Regions from separate parts of the Citrobacter sp. Marseille-Q6884 genome, predicted to be linked through region 1. Evidence: predicted binding sites of a transcription regulator. Region 1 holds the regulator's gene; each other region holds the start of a gene.
The links. The regulator CRP, encoded in region 1, controls carbon source genes, mostly activating them, when cyclic AMP is high. The targets are predictions, from matches to a motif close to ATGTGANNNNNNTCACAT.
Positions count from the first base shown of each region.

Region 2: udp (uridine phosphorylase) is a predicted target of CRP. The motif match lies at 1,478-1,495, and genes of this name have one in related genera.
Region 3: cdd (cytidine deaminase) is a predicted target of CRP. The motif match lies at 1,314-1,331, and genes of this name have one in related genera.
Region 4: serC (3-phosphoserine/phosphohydroxythreonine transaminase) is a predicted target of CRP. The motif match lies at 1,663-1,680, and genes of this name have one in related genera.

Region 1 is NZ_CAMDRE010000001.1:774,993-778,084, forward strand. Features, by position in the region: gene N7268_RS03790 (phosphoribulokinase) at 1-759, shown strand, start outside; gene N7268_RS03795 (OsmC family protein) at 806-1,210, opposite strand; gene crp (cAMP-activated global transcriptional regulator CRP) at 1,519-2,151, shown strand; gene N7268_RS03805 (YccS/YhfK family putative transporter) at 2,203-3,092, shown strand, end outside.
Region 2 is NZ_CAMDRE010000001.1:1,216,167-1,219,258, forward strand. Features, by position in the region: gene metE (5-methyltetrahydropteroyltriglutamate--homocysteine S-methyltransferase) at 1-477, shown strand, start outside; gene N7268_RS05820 (dienelactone hydrolase family protein) at 529-1,353, opposite strand; gene udp (uridine phosphorylase) at 1,619-2,380, shown strand; gene N7268_RS05830 (CZB domain-containing protein) at 2,453-2,890, opposite strand.
Region 3 is NZ_CAMDRE010000002.1:565,183-568,274, forward strand. Features, by position in the region: gene sanA (outer membrane permeability protein SanA) at 1-205, opposite strand, end outside; gene cdd (cytidine deaminase) at 371-1,255, opposite strand; gene N7268_RS17665 (CidB/LrgB family autolysis modulator) at 1,404-2,099, opposite strand; gene N7268_RS17670 (CidA/LrgA family protein) at 2,096-2,494, opposite strand; gene dusC (tRNA dihydrouridine(16) synthase DusC) at 2,711-3,092, shown strand, end outside.
Region 4 is NZ_CAMDRE010000001.1:2,883,159-2,886,250, forward strand. Features, by position in the region: gene ycaO (30S ribosomal protein S12 methylthiotransferase accessory factor YcaO) at 1-788, opposite strand, end outside; gene N7268_RS13685 (DUF421 domain-containing protein) at 925-1,617, shown strand; gene serC (3-phosphoserine/phosphohydroxythreonine transaminase) at 1,831-2,919, shown strand; gene aroA (3-phosphoshikimate 1-carboxyvinyltransferase) at 2,990-3,092, shown strand, end outside.

The DNA.
Region 1 (3,092 bases):
GAGGTGGAGGGGGACAGTTTTCACCGCTATACCCGTCCTGAAATGGACATGGCGATCCGCAAAGCGCGCGACGCCGGGCGACATATCAGCTATTTCGGCCCAGAAGCCAATGATTTCAGCTTGCTGGAACAGACGTTCATTGAGTACGGCCAGACAGGCAAAGGTCAGTCCCGTAAGTATCTACACACCTACGATGAAGCCGTTCCGTGGAATCAGGTTCCAGGTACCTTTACGCCCTGGCAAGCGCTTCCTGAACCAACGGACATCCTGTTCTACGAAGGACTGCACGGTGGCGTCGTCACCCCCCAGCAAAACGTGGCCAGGCATGTCGATCTGCTGGTTGGCGTCGTCCCTATCGTCAACCTGGAATGGATCCAAAAACTGACTCGTGATACCAGCGAGCGCGGACATTCGCGCGAAGCGGTCATGGACTCGGTCGTTCGTTCAATGGACGATTACATCAATTACATCACCCCACAGTTTTCCCGTACGCATATAAACTTCCAGCGCGTTCCGACTGTTGATACCTCCAATCCCTTTGCTGCCAAGAGCATTCCGTCACTGGATGAAAGCTTTGTGGTGATTCATTTTCGTAATCTGGAAGGGATTGATTTCCCCTGGCTGCTGGCGATGCTGCAGGGTTCATTCATTTCCCATATCAATACGTTAGTGGTGCCGGGCGGTAAAATGGGATTAGCGATGGAATTGATCATGCTGCCGCTGGTGCAACGGCTGATGGAAGGGAAAAAGATCCAGTAAACGGTGAGAAATGCCCGATGGCAGTATGCTTATCGGGCACTCTGTATTACGCCGCAATCACTTCATAGGAATGGGTGATGTTCACCGCTTTTTCCAGCATCAGCGCGACGGAGCAATATTTCTCCGCAGAAAGGTCAACGGCACGAGACACAGAAGCGTCTTTCAGATCATTGCCCGTGACGATGAAATGCAGATTGATATGAGTGAACAGACGCGGCGCCTCTTCACGGCGCTCAGAGGTGAGCTTCACTTCGCAGTTGGTCACGTCCTGGCGGCCTTTTTGCAGGATCGACACTACATCAATCGCGCTACACCCACCCGCAGCCATTAATACCATTTCCATCGGGCTCGGCGCTTTATCACCGGAGTTACCGTCCATCAAAATTTGGTGGCCTGAGGCGGACTCACCGAGGAAGGTTAACCCCTCAACCCACTTTACACGCGCTTGCATATTTCGTAACTCCAATGTTTCAATTTTCCTGACAGATTACGCGCACATAACAATTCTCGCAACGGAAGGCGACCTGCGTCATGCTGAAGCGAGACACCAGGAGACACACGGCGAAAGCTATGCTAAAACAGTCAGGATGCTACAGTAATACATAGACGTACTGCATGTATGCAGAGGACATCACATTACAGGCTGCAGCATTCTTTTTAGCAGCCCCCTTCCCAGGTAGCGGGAAGCACATTTTGGCAACCCAGAGGCAGCGTCGTTTTCTGGCTCTGGAGACAGCTTATAACAGAGGATAACCGCGCATGGTGCTTGGCAAACCGCAAACAGACCCGACTCTCGAATGGTTCTTGTCTCATTGCCATATTCATAAGTACCCATCGAAGAGCACGCTGATTCACCAGGGTGAAAAAGCGGAAACGTTGTATTACATCGTTAAAGGCTCAGTGGCAGTACTGATTAAAGATGAAGAAGGAAAGGAAATGATCCTCTCTTATCTGAATCAGGGCGATTTTATTGGTGAACTGGGCCTGTTTGAAGAAGGCCAGGAACGTAGTGCCTGGGTTCGCGCTAAAACCGCATGTGAAGTCGCTGAAATTTCATACAAAAAATTTCGCCAATTAATCCAGGTGAACCCGGATATTCTGATGCGCCTGTCATCTCAGATGGCTCGTCGTCTGCAAGTCACGTCCGAAAAAGTGGGCAACCTTGCCTTCCTGGACGTTACCGGTCGTATCGCTCAGACGCTGTTGAATCTGGCGAAACAACCTGATGCGATGACCCACCCGGACGGTATGCAGATCAAAATCACCCGTCAGGAAATTGGCCAGATTGTAGGTTGTTCCCGTGAAACCGTTGGTCGCATCCTGAAGATGCTGGAAGATCAGAATCTGATCTCCGCGCACGGTAAGACCATCGTCGTCTACGGCACGCGTTAATCCCATCGTAATGGCGCGTTACCACGTAATGCGCCATTTTTGTTTACACCGATGTGGCGAAGACTGATCTATCACCCCGAAATCAACTACGCACTACGACAAACACTGGTGCTGTGTTTACCTGTGGCTGTCGGTCTTATCATTGGTCAGCTTCATCTGGGGCTCCTCTTTTCCCTCGTCCCCGCCTGTTGCAACATTGCCGGTCTTGATACACCGCATAAGCGTTTTTTCAAACGCCTGATTATTGGCGCATCGCTGTTTGCTGGCTGCAGTTTGGTCATGCAATTGCTGCTGGCGCAGGAAATTCCGCTACCGCTAATCCTTACCGGCCTGACGCTCATTCTCGGCGTTACCGCAGAATTAAGTCCGCTGCATGCGCGACTGTTGCCGGCCTCGCTGATTGCCGCGATTTTCACGCTGAGTCTGGCAGGAAACATGCCCGTCTGGGAGCCCTTGCTCATCTATGCGCTGGGTACATTGTGGTACGGCCTGTTCAATTGGTTCTGGTTTTGGTTGTGGCGTGAGCAACCGCTGCGTGAATCCCTCAGCCTGCTGTACCGGGAACTGGCCGATTACTGTGAAGCAAAATACAGTCTGCTGACCCAGCACATTGATCCTGAAAAAGCCCTGCCCCCGTTGCTGGTCCGTCAACAGAAAGCGGTGGATCTCATTACCCAGTGCTATCAGCAAATGCACATGCTTTCAGCGCACCATAACAACGAATACAAACGTCTGCTGCGGGCTTTTCAGGAAGCGCTGGATTTGCAGGAGCATATCTCAGTCAGTCTTCACCAGCCGGAAGAGGTACAAAAACTGGTCGAGCGCAGCCATGCGGAACAGGTGATTCGCTGGAATGCGCGAACCGTCGCCGCTCGCCTTCGCGTGCTGGCTGATGACATTTTGTATCACCGCTTGCCGACGCGTTTCTCAATGGAGAAGCA
Region 2 (3,092 bases), 440 kb from region 1:
ATCCAGATCGATGAACCGGCACTGCGCGAAGGTCTGCCGCTGCGCCGCAGCGACTGGGCAGCATATCTGGAGTGGGGCGTGGAAGCCTTCCGTATTAACGCCGCGGTGGCGAAGGACGAAACCCAGATCCACACGCATATGTGTTACTGCGAGTTCAACGACATCATGGATTCGATAGCCGCGCTGGACGCGGACGTGATCACCATCGAAACCTCACGTTCTGACATGGAGCTACTGGAATCGTTCGAAGAGTTTGATTATCCAAACGAAATCGGACCGGGCGTGTATGACATTCACTCACCAAACGTCCCGAGCGTTGAGTGGATTGAAGCCCTGCTGAAGAAAGCCGAGCAACGCATTCCGGCAGAGCGTCTGTGGGTGAACCCGGACTGTGGCCTGAAAACACGCGGATGGCCGGAAACGCGTGCTGCGTTGGCGAACATGGTCAAAGCCGCGCAGAACCTGCGTCAGGCATAATTTTAGTCAGCCCGGTTAGCACCGGGCTTTTTATTGGTCGGCGGTTTCGTTTCACCCTACCTGCAGTGACTTTTTACTTCCATATTGCGCAAACCACTCCAGCATTCTCTGCCAGCCGTCTTGTGCAGATTCTTCGTGATAACTCGGGCGATAATCGGCGTTAAACGCATGCCCGGCGTCCGGATACACGACGATTTCCGCTTTGGCATTGGCGGCGCGTAATGCCTGACGCATCGTTTCGACAGTGTCCTGCGGGATACTGGTGTCTTGAGCACCGTACAACCCTAAAACCGGCGCGTTCAGATCGGTGGCGATATCGACCGGATGTTTGGGGGAGTTTAGCGTTTTGTCACCAACCAGTTTGCCGTACCACGCTACCGCCGCTTTGAGCTGTGGATTGTGCGCCGCGTACAGCCACGTGATGCGTCCACCCCAACAAAAACCGGTAATCATCAGTCGATGTGCATCACCGCCATTGCGCGAGGCCCAACTGGCAACATGGTCGAGATCGGCCAGCACCTGGGTGTCTGGTACTTTGGCCACCAGTCCGCTCAGCAGCGTCGGGATATCGGCAAAGTCGTTCGGGTCGCCCTCGCGAAAATAGAGTTCGGGGGCGATAGCCAGATATCCCTCAAGCGCCAGTCGACGGCAAACATCACGGATATGTTCATGAAGACCAAATATTTCCTGCACGACGATCACCACAGGCAACGGGCCATCGCTCTGTTTTGGCCGTGCGTGATAGGCGGGCATATCGTCGCCTTGTGAAGGAATTGATGTCACACCCGCAATAATCTCGTTATCCGGGGTGTGAACCGTGGTGGATGCGGGTGGTGATACAGCAGGTGCAAAGCCAGATTGTCGTGTTGTTGTCATGGTATTCTCCGTACCCTTAAATATTCAGCAAAACAGCGCATTGTTAACTATAGACACATGCAACGAACCACATTGCCCTAAACGGTCTATCTTTTGTGCAAGGCTTCGCGATAACGAATGATTAATGTGATGAGTGTCACTTTTTGACGGTAAGTTAATGCAATTGATTTACATCAAGGTGATGGGTGTCACGAAATTATGTTTATGCCTTCGGTAAAGTGTCTTTTTGCTTCTTCTGACAAAACCGATTCACAGAGGAGTTTTTATGTCTAAGTCTGATGTTTTTCATCTCGGCCTCACTAAGAACGATTTACAAGGGGCCCAGCTCGCTATCGTCCCTGGCGACCCGGAGCGTGTGGAAAAGATCGCCGCGCTGATGGATAAGCCGGTCAAGCTGGCATCTCATCGCGAGTTCACTACCTGGCGTGCTGAACTGGATGGTAAAGCCGTGATCGTGTGTTCTACCGGTATCGGCGGCCCGTCCACGTCTATTGCAGTAGAAGAGCTGGCTCAATTGGGCATTCGTACCTTCCTGCGTATCGGTACTACGGGTGCAATTCAGCCGCATATCAATGTTGGCGATGTACTGGTTACCACGGCGTCAGTGCGTCTGGACGGTGCAAGCCTGCATTTTGCACCCATGGAATTCCCGGCTGTTGCGGACTTCGAATGCACCACTGCGCTGGTTGAAGCCGCGAAATCTATCGGTGCGACCACCCACGTTGGCGTTACCGCCTCTTCAGATACGTTCTACCCAGGTCAGGAGCGTTACGACACCTTCTCTGGTCGCGTGGTGAGCCGTTTCAAAGGATCTATGGAAGAGTGGCAGTCTATGGGCGTGATGAACTATGAAATGGAATCCGCTACGCTGCTGACAATGTGCGCAAGCCAGGGCCTGCGTGCAGGCATGGTTGCAGGCGTTATCGTCAACCGCACTCAGCAAGAGATTCCGAACGCAGAGACAATGAAGCAAACGGAAAGCCATGCGGTGAAAATCGTCGTCGAAGCTGCACGCCGTTTACTGTAATCCAACCTAAATATAAAGGGCCTTTTGACAAAGGCCCTTTTGCTCTCTGCTATTGAATAATTAAGCGGTCATCTAACGCTGTGACGCTTCAAGCAACGCGCCTAGCGATAATCCCACTTCTTCAGATAACGGCATGAGTTCGTCGCTCACTGTTGCAAAAGCATCAAGAAAATGCCCTTTTTGGTGCAGGCTGACAATTTTCCCGGCACACTGGTGGAATTTAGCATGCAATACCCGAAAATGGTCGTACTCAGGATATTTGGCCAGCGATGCGCCTTCATTATATATCCATTTTCCGACCTGGCAAACGGCATCGCTTGAAACCTGAGAAACATCGAATTCGCTGCCTCGGTGTTCACGTAAAGCGGTTAACCATCTTTCACGCCAGGCAATATGGTAGGCAATGGCTTCTTCAAGGATGAGTCCGTTCAGGTTCTGTCTTTCTTTAGGAACACCTAATGGAATATCTTCACCCGCTATTCTTTTTTTGATCCATGAACCAAATTCCATAATATTCTCCGTAATCTCTCTATCCGTTGGTTGAGTATCCATGTCTAAAGACAAGATGATAAAATATGCTTATATTAGTTTTAATAATATTATTAATTTCTGTGAATAATAAAATTCTCAGATTATATTTTTATTTTGAATGTATTCTTGTAATTATTATGCGTAAACACACAAAGTGTAAATGCATAATACCTTCATGGCA
Region 3 (3,092 bases), on a different contig from region 1:
GGTAGCGGTAATACTGGTTAATCACACCGGTACGATAGTATTTCGCTGTGCCTAATACCACGCCGACCTGGCGATAGGGTAAATCCTGCAGTTCGTCGTAGATGTAGGGCGCGGTTTTCCAGCTCATCCATCTGTCGAGGCCAAGCACAGTTAACAGCAGCAAGCCGATCAGGACTAACAGGCTGTAAAACACGCGCTTTAACATGCAGAAAACTCGATAATTGGATGGAATTTCAATCAGGCTACTGTACCCGACGGCGTAGCGCAAGAAACAGCAGTCTGATTGAGGGGATTTTAGGCACTGTTGCCCGATGGTGCTGTGCTTATCTGGCCTGGACGCAAACCACGTATCAGGCCGGAAAGAGGCTTATTAACCCAGCAGTACGCGGTCGATATTATTGCAACCTAATGCTTTCAGCGTTGCTGCGGTGGCGTCCCACTGGATCAGTGGCGCATCGGCTTTTTCTGCCAGCACGGCGCGCTGAATGTCTGGATAGTCATAGCCGTTCAGATTCAGCAGGTTTAATGCACCCTGCAGGGGAGGGAGCGTTGGGTTGAAAGCGGCGTTTTCAGCATAGCTACCGGCAAAAATCTGGCCGTCTTTGCACTCTAGCGCAACGCCGCTTGGCGCGTGACTGTAAGGCATATGGCAGCGATTAGCCGCGGCAATTGCCGCCTGGCTCAGTGCATCGCCTTTCAGCGCAAAACCGTGATTCTGGTCATCCATCAGCAGGGTTTTGATGTCCAAATCTTTCGGGCCGAAAGCGTCCGGCAGGTAGTCGCGCAGCGCGTGCGGCTCGCGTCCTGGCAGATGAATGCGTAAATCCAGTCCGCTGTTCAGTTCGTTCATAAACTGACGGCAATGACCGCAAGGCGTGTAGTTAACGGTGATGGCGGCGAGTCCTTTTTCACCGCGCAGCCAGGCGTGACTGATGGCGCTTTGCTCGGCGTGAACAGTTTGCTGCATCGTCGCGCCGAGGAATTCCATATTCCCACCGAAATACCAGGTACCACTGATGCCGCGCGCAATGGCGCCGACGTTAAAGTGGGACAGGTCAGTTCGAGCGCAAGCTGCTGCCAGCGGCAGCAGAGCGAATGCCAGCGTGTCTTCGTCCAATCCCGATTCGCGTTTAAGCAAAGAGACCTGCTCCGCCGTCAGCATGGCAGGGAAATGCTCATCTGCCAGCAGGGGGGCCAGGGCCGATTGCAAGTTATCCGCGAGTTGGGCAAAAGCAGTTTGAAAACGTGGATGCATGGCGATGCCTCATAACAATGTAATGGAATCGTAGTTTACGGGCCTGTTACGGCTTTATATGTGATCCAAATCTCATTGCTTATGCAACTTATGAAACTTAAATTAAAAATGTGCAACGTATCGCAAATAAATGACCTAAAAATCGGGATTAACGCACGATTGCCAGGATCACCGGGAACAGGAATGGGGCAACCAGCGAGGTAATAATCCCGCAAATGACCAGCGCCAGAGAACCAAAAGCGCCTTCCTGGTAATCCAGTTCGGCACAACGTGCCGTGCCGAGGGCGTGCGAGGCGGTACCCATCGCCAGCCCACGTGCGGCCTTAGTATGAATACGCATTGCATTTAACAGGATATGACCAAACACGGCACCGAGAATACCGACAAAAATGACGCACACTGCGCTGATTGCCGGAATACCGCCAATACTGCCACCCACAGCCATTGCGATCGGCGTTGTGACCGATTTAGGCATGATAGACGCAGCAATTTCCGGTGATGCTCCCAGCAGCAAGGCGATGGTGGTACCGGTTACCATTGCCACGACGCTGCCGGCAAAACAGATGGCAATAATGGATTTCCAGCGGGCGCGGATCTGGTGTAACTGCTCATAGAGCGGATAAGCCAGAGCCACCACGGCAGGTTGGAGTAAATTGTTGAGAACCTCGCTGCCTTTGAAGTAGTGATCGTAGGGAATACCGGTCAGAAGCAGAAAAGGAATAATAACGACCATGGCGACGAGCAGAGGGTTGAGCAGCGGCATTTTAAACCGCATAGCCAATCTACGTGCGCCAAAAAATACCGCCAGCGTGAGGGGTAACGACCACCAGATATACGACATCATTTTTTAGACCCTTTTTGCCCAACGATTTTGCGTTCACCGTGTACAAGGTGGGAGCTCCAGCTCACGACCAGGAAAACGACCAGCGTACTGATGGTGCAGGAGACCACCACCGGACCAAACTGGGCGCGTAGCAAGTCAAAGTACTGCATGATCCCAACGCCAATGGGCACAAACAGCAGAGCCATGTAGCGGATCAGGATATAGCAACCTGGATTCACCCATTTCGCTGGCAGGATCTGTAATGCCAGCAGGACAAACAGAATCAGCATGCCGATAATGCTGCCCGGAATAGTGATAGGTAGCAGCGATGCCAGAAAAATACCGGCGTAAAGGCAGGCATAAATCAGCACGAAAGCGCGTATATATTGCCAGATAATATTCAGTGACTTGCTCATATTTGAAACCCTTGACGAGACTGATTCATCATACAATTAAACTTTAAAACGTGCTACCGATCACACCATGAATTCTAAGCATAGTGGAAATAGATAACGGGAACAGTGGCGAAAGGCGACCCTGAAAAGAGAATAGCGGTAAGAACGTATCCTCTGTGCTTTCAACCCTCCTTCAGAGCAGTTAACATAGCGCCTCTCTTTTTTACAGGTAATGATATGCGAGTTTTACTGGCGCCGATGGAAGGTGTGCTCGACTCTCTGGTGCGCGAGCTACTGACGGAAGTGAATGATTACGATCTCTGCATCACCGAGTTTGTCCGGGTGGTGGATCAACGCCTGCCGGTAAAAGTGTTTCACCGCATTTGTCCTGAGTTACTCAATGCCAGCCGGACGACATCGGGTACGCGTGTTCGCATACAGCTGTTGGGTCAGTATCCACAATGGCTGGCGGAGAACGCGGCCCGCGCGGTAGAACTGGGATCGTTCGGTGTCGATCTGAACTGCGGTTGCCCCTCAAAATTGGTTAACGGCAGCGGTGGCGGCGCTACGCTCTTGAAAGATCCTGAGCTTATCTATCAGGGTGCCAAAGCGATGCGCG
Region 4 (3,092 bases), 2.1 Mb from region 1:
AACAGTACTACGCAGATAACCGGGTATTTACCGCCCAGTGAACCGTCATAGGCGAAAATCGGGAAGCCTTCAGCTTCCAGTTTAGCGATGGATTCGACAACCGCCGGATAGCGCGCCAGCACGTCGGCAGGAATTTCCGGCAGGCTAATGCTTTCCGCGATGATACGGTTTTTCACATAACGTTCGAAGACTTCAGACAGCCCCTGAACGCGCGCTTCATTCGGCGTGTTACCTGCAGACATTCCGTTAGAGACATACAGGTTACCGATAATATTCATCGGAATATAAACAGTCTGGTTATCAGACTGGCGGGTAAACGGCAGACCGCAGACACCGCGTTCTTCATTGCCGGATTGCAGGTCGATCAACATGCTGCCGGTCAGTTCATTTTCTGGATCGTAGAACGCGCGCAGACGCGCATCCAGCAGACCTGCAGGAATCTCATCATCTTCGGTCAGTGGGAACCATTTCTCGTTCGGATAATGTACGAACGGGCCGTTAGCGATAGTTTCACCCAGCCAGAAATCAGCAAAGAAGTAGTTAGTTGAAAGACGCTCAAAATATTCGCCCAGCGCGGAAGCCAGCGCGGCTTTTTTTGTCGCACCTTTACCGTTGGTGAAACACAGCGCGCATTCTTTATCGCGAATATGTACTGACCAGACGTTAGGGACGGGATTCAGCCATGAAGCTTCTTCAATATGGAAACCGAGGTCGAGCAATTTTTGCTGGAAGCGGGCGATGGAATCTTCCAGAGCGGCATCTTTGCCGGGGATAAATGTTTGCGTCATGAAAATCACTTTTGTCGTACGGAAAGCGCGCAATGATACGGGTTTTAGATGAATGGCGCTATCGCCGCCGCTTCTGCGGCATAAATAAAGGTATTGACTATGCTTTCACACAGTTCACAACGTTAAGAGCGTAAGTATGAAATCATTTGATTTGCACCGTATGGCGCTGGATAAGGTGCCAATGGACTTTCTTGGCGAGGTTGCGCTGCGTAGCCTCTATACCTTTATATTGGTTTTTCTTTTTTTAAAACTCACTGGGCGTCGCGGCGTGCGGCAGATGTCACTTTTTGAAGTGTTGATCATCCTTACGCTCGGTTCCGCGGCTGGAGATGTGGCGTTTTATGACGATGTCCCGATGCTTCCGGTGCTGGTGGTATTTATCACTCTGGCGTTGCTTTATCGACTCGTTATGTGGCTGATGTCGCATAGCGAAAAGCTGGAAGACTTACTGGAAGGTAAGCCAGTGGTCATCATTGAGGATGGTGAGCTGGCGTGGTCGAAACTGCATCGCGCCAATATGACGGAATTTGAGTTCTTTATGGAGTTGCGTCTTAACGGCGTTGAACAGCTCGGCCAGGTTCGGCTGGCGATCCTTGAAACGAACGGACAGATCAGCGTCTATTTCTTCGAAGATGAAAAGGTTAAACCCGGGCTCAGTATTCTTCCCAAACACTGTACGCAACGCTTTAAGGTTGTGCCCGACGAGGGGGACTATGCCTGTGTGCGCTGTAGTGAAGTGATTCAAATGCGCGCCGGAGATCATCAATTATGTCCGCGCTGTGCAAATCCAGAATGGTCGAAGGCCAGTCGGGCGAAACGGGTGACCTGACAGCAAAAATATCGGTTTTTAGCCGTCAATCCGATAGATTCTGTTGTGTGATCGATAGCTCATTTTTGCCCTGGCCAGTTTTACCCATTGCGGCGCGTGTCACTGAATGATAAAACCGATATCCACAGGAATAACTTGTACCCAATGTCTGTCATCGAATTATCGCAAACGACAGGATGTTGAGTGGATAACAACACAACGTGGTGAGGGGAAATGGCTCAGGTCTTCAATTTTAGTTCAGGTCCGGCAATGCTACCGGCGGAAGTACTTAAACTGGCTCAACAGGATCTTTGCGACTGGAATGGTCTTGGTACGTCGGTAATGGAAATTAGCCACCGCGGCAAAGAGTTTATCCAGGTCGCCGAGGAAGCGGAGCAGGATTTTCGCGATCTCCTTAGCATCCCCTCCAACTACAAAGTGTTGTTCTGTCATGGCGGTGGTCGTGGGCAATTCGCCGGTATCCCATTAAATATTCTGGGTGATAAAACGACCGCGGATTATGTCGATGCCGGTTACTGGGCCGCCAGCGCAATTAAAGAAGCGAAAAAGTACTGCACGCCAAATGTCATTGATGCCAAAGTCACGGTCGATGGCCTGCGTGCGGTTAAGCCGATGAGCGAGTGGCAGCTCTCCGATAACGCGGCATACCTGCACTATTGTCCTAACGAAACCATTGATGGCATTGCGATCGATGAAACCCCAAATTTTGCCAGCAATGTTGTGGTAACGGCCGATCTCTCTTCCACGATTCTTTCCGGCCCGTTGGATGTGAGTCGCTATGGCGTCATCTATGCGGGGGCGCAGAAAAATATCGGTCCTGCCGGGCTGACGATTGTCATCGTGCGTGAAGATTTACTGGGTAAGGCGCACGTATCCTGCCCGTCGATCCTGGATTACACCGTGCTGAATGACAATGACTCCATGTTCAACACGCCGCCAACGTTTGCCTGGTATCTTTCCGGTCTGGTCTTCAAATGGCTGAAAGAGCAGGGCGGCGTTAATGCCATGGACAAAATTAACCAGCAAAAAGCTGAGTTATTGTACGGCGTGATTGATAACAGCGACTTCTATCGCAACGATGTGGCGAAGTCTAACCGCTCACGTATGAACGTCCCGTTCCAGTTGGCTGACAGCGCGCTCGATAAGCTTTTCCTCGAAGAGTCCTTTGCTGCGGGTCTGCATGCGCTGAAAGGGCACCGTGTGGTGGGGGGTATGCGTGCTTCTATCTATAACGCTATGCCACTTGAAGGTGTGAAAGCGCTGACCGAATTCATGATCGATTTCGAGCGCCGCCGCGGTTAATCTGCTTTTATTTTTCATCCCCACAGCCAGTCTGTGGGGTTTTTATGTCTGTTTTTGAGAGTTGAGTTTCATGGAATCCCTGACGTTACAACCCATTGCGCGGGTGGATGGCACCATCAATCTGCCTGGCTCCAAAAGTGTATCTAACCGCGCTTTGCTGCTGGCTGCATTAG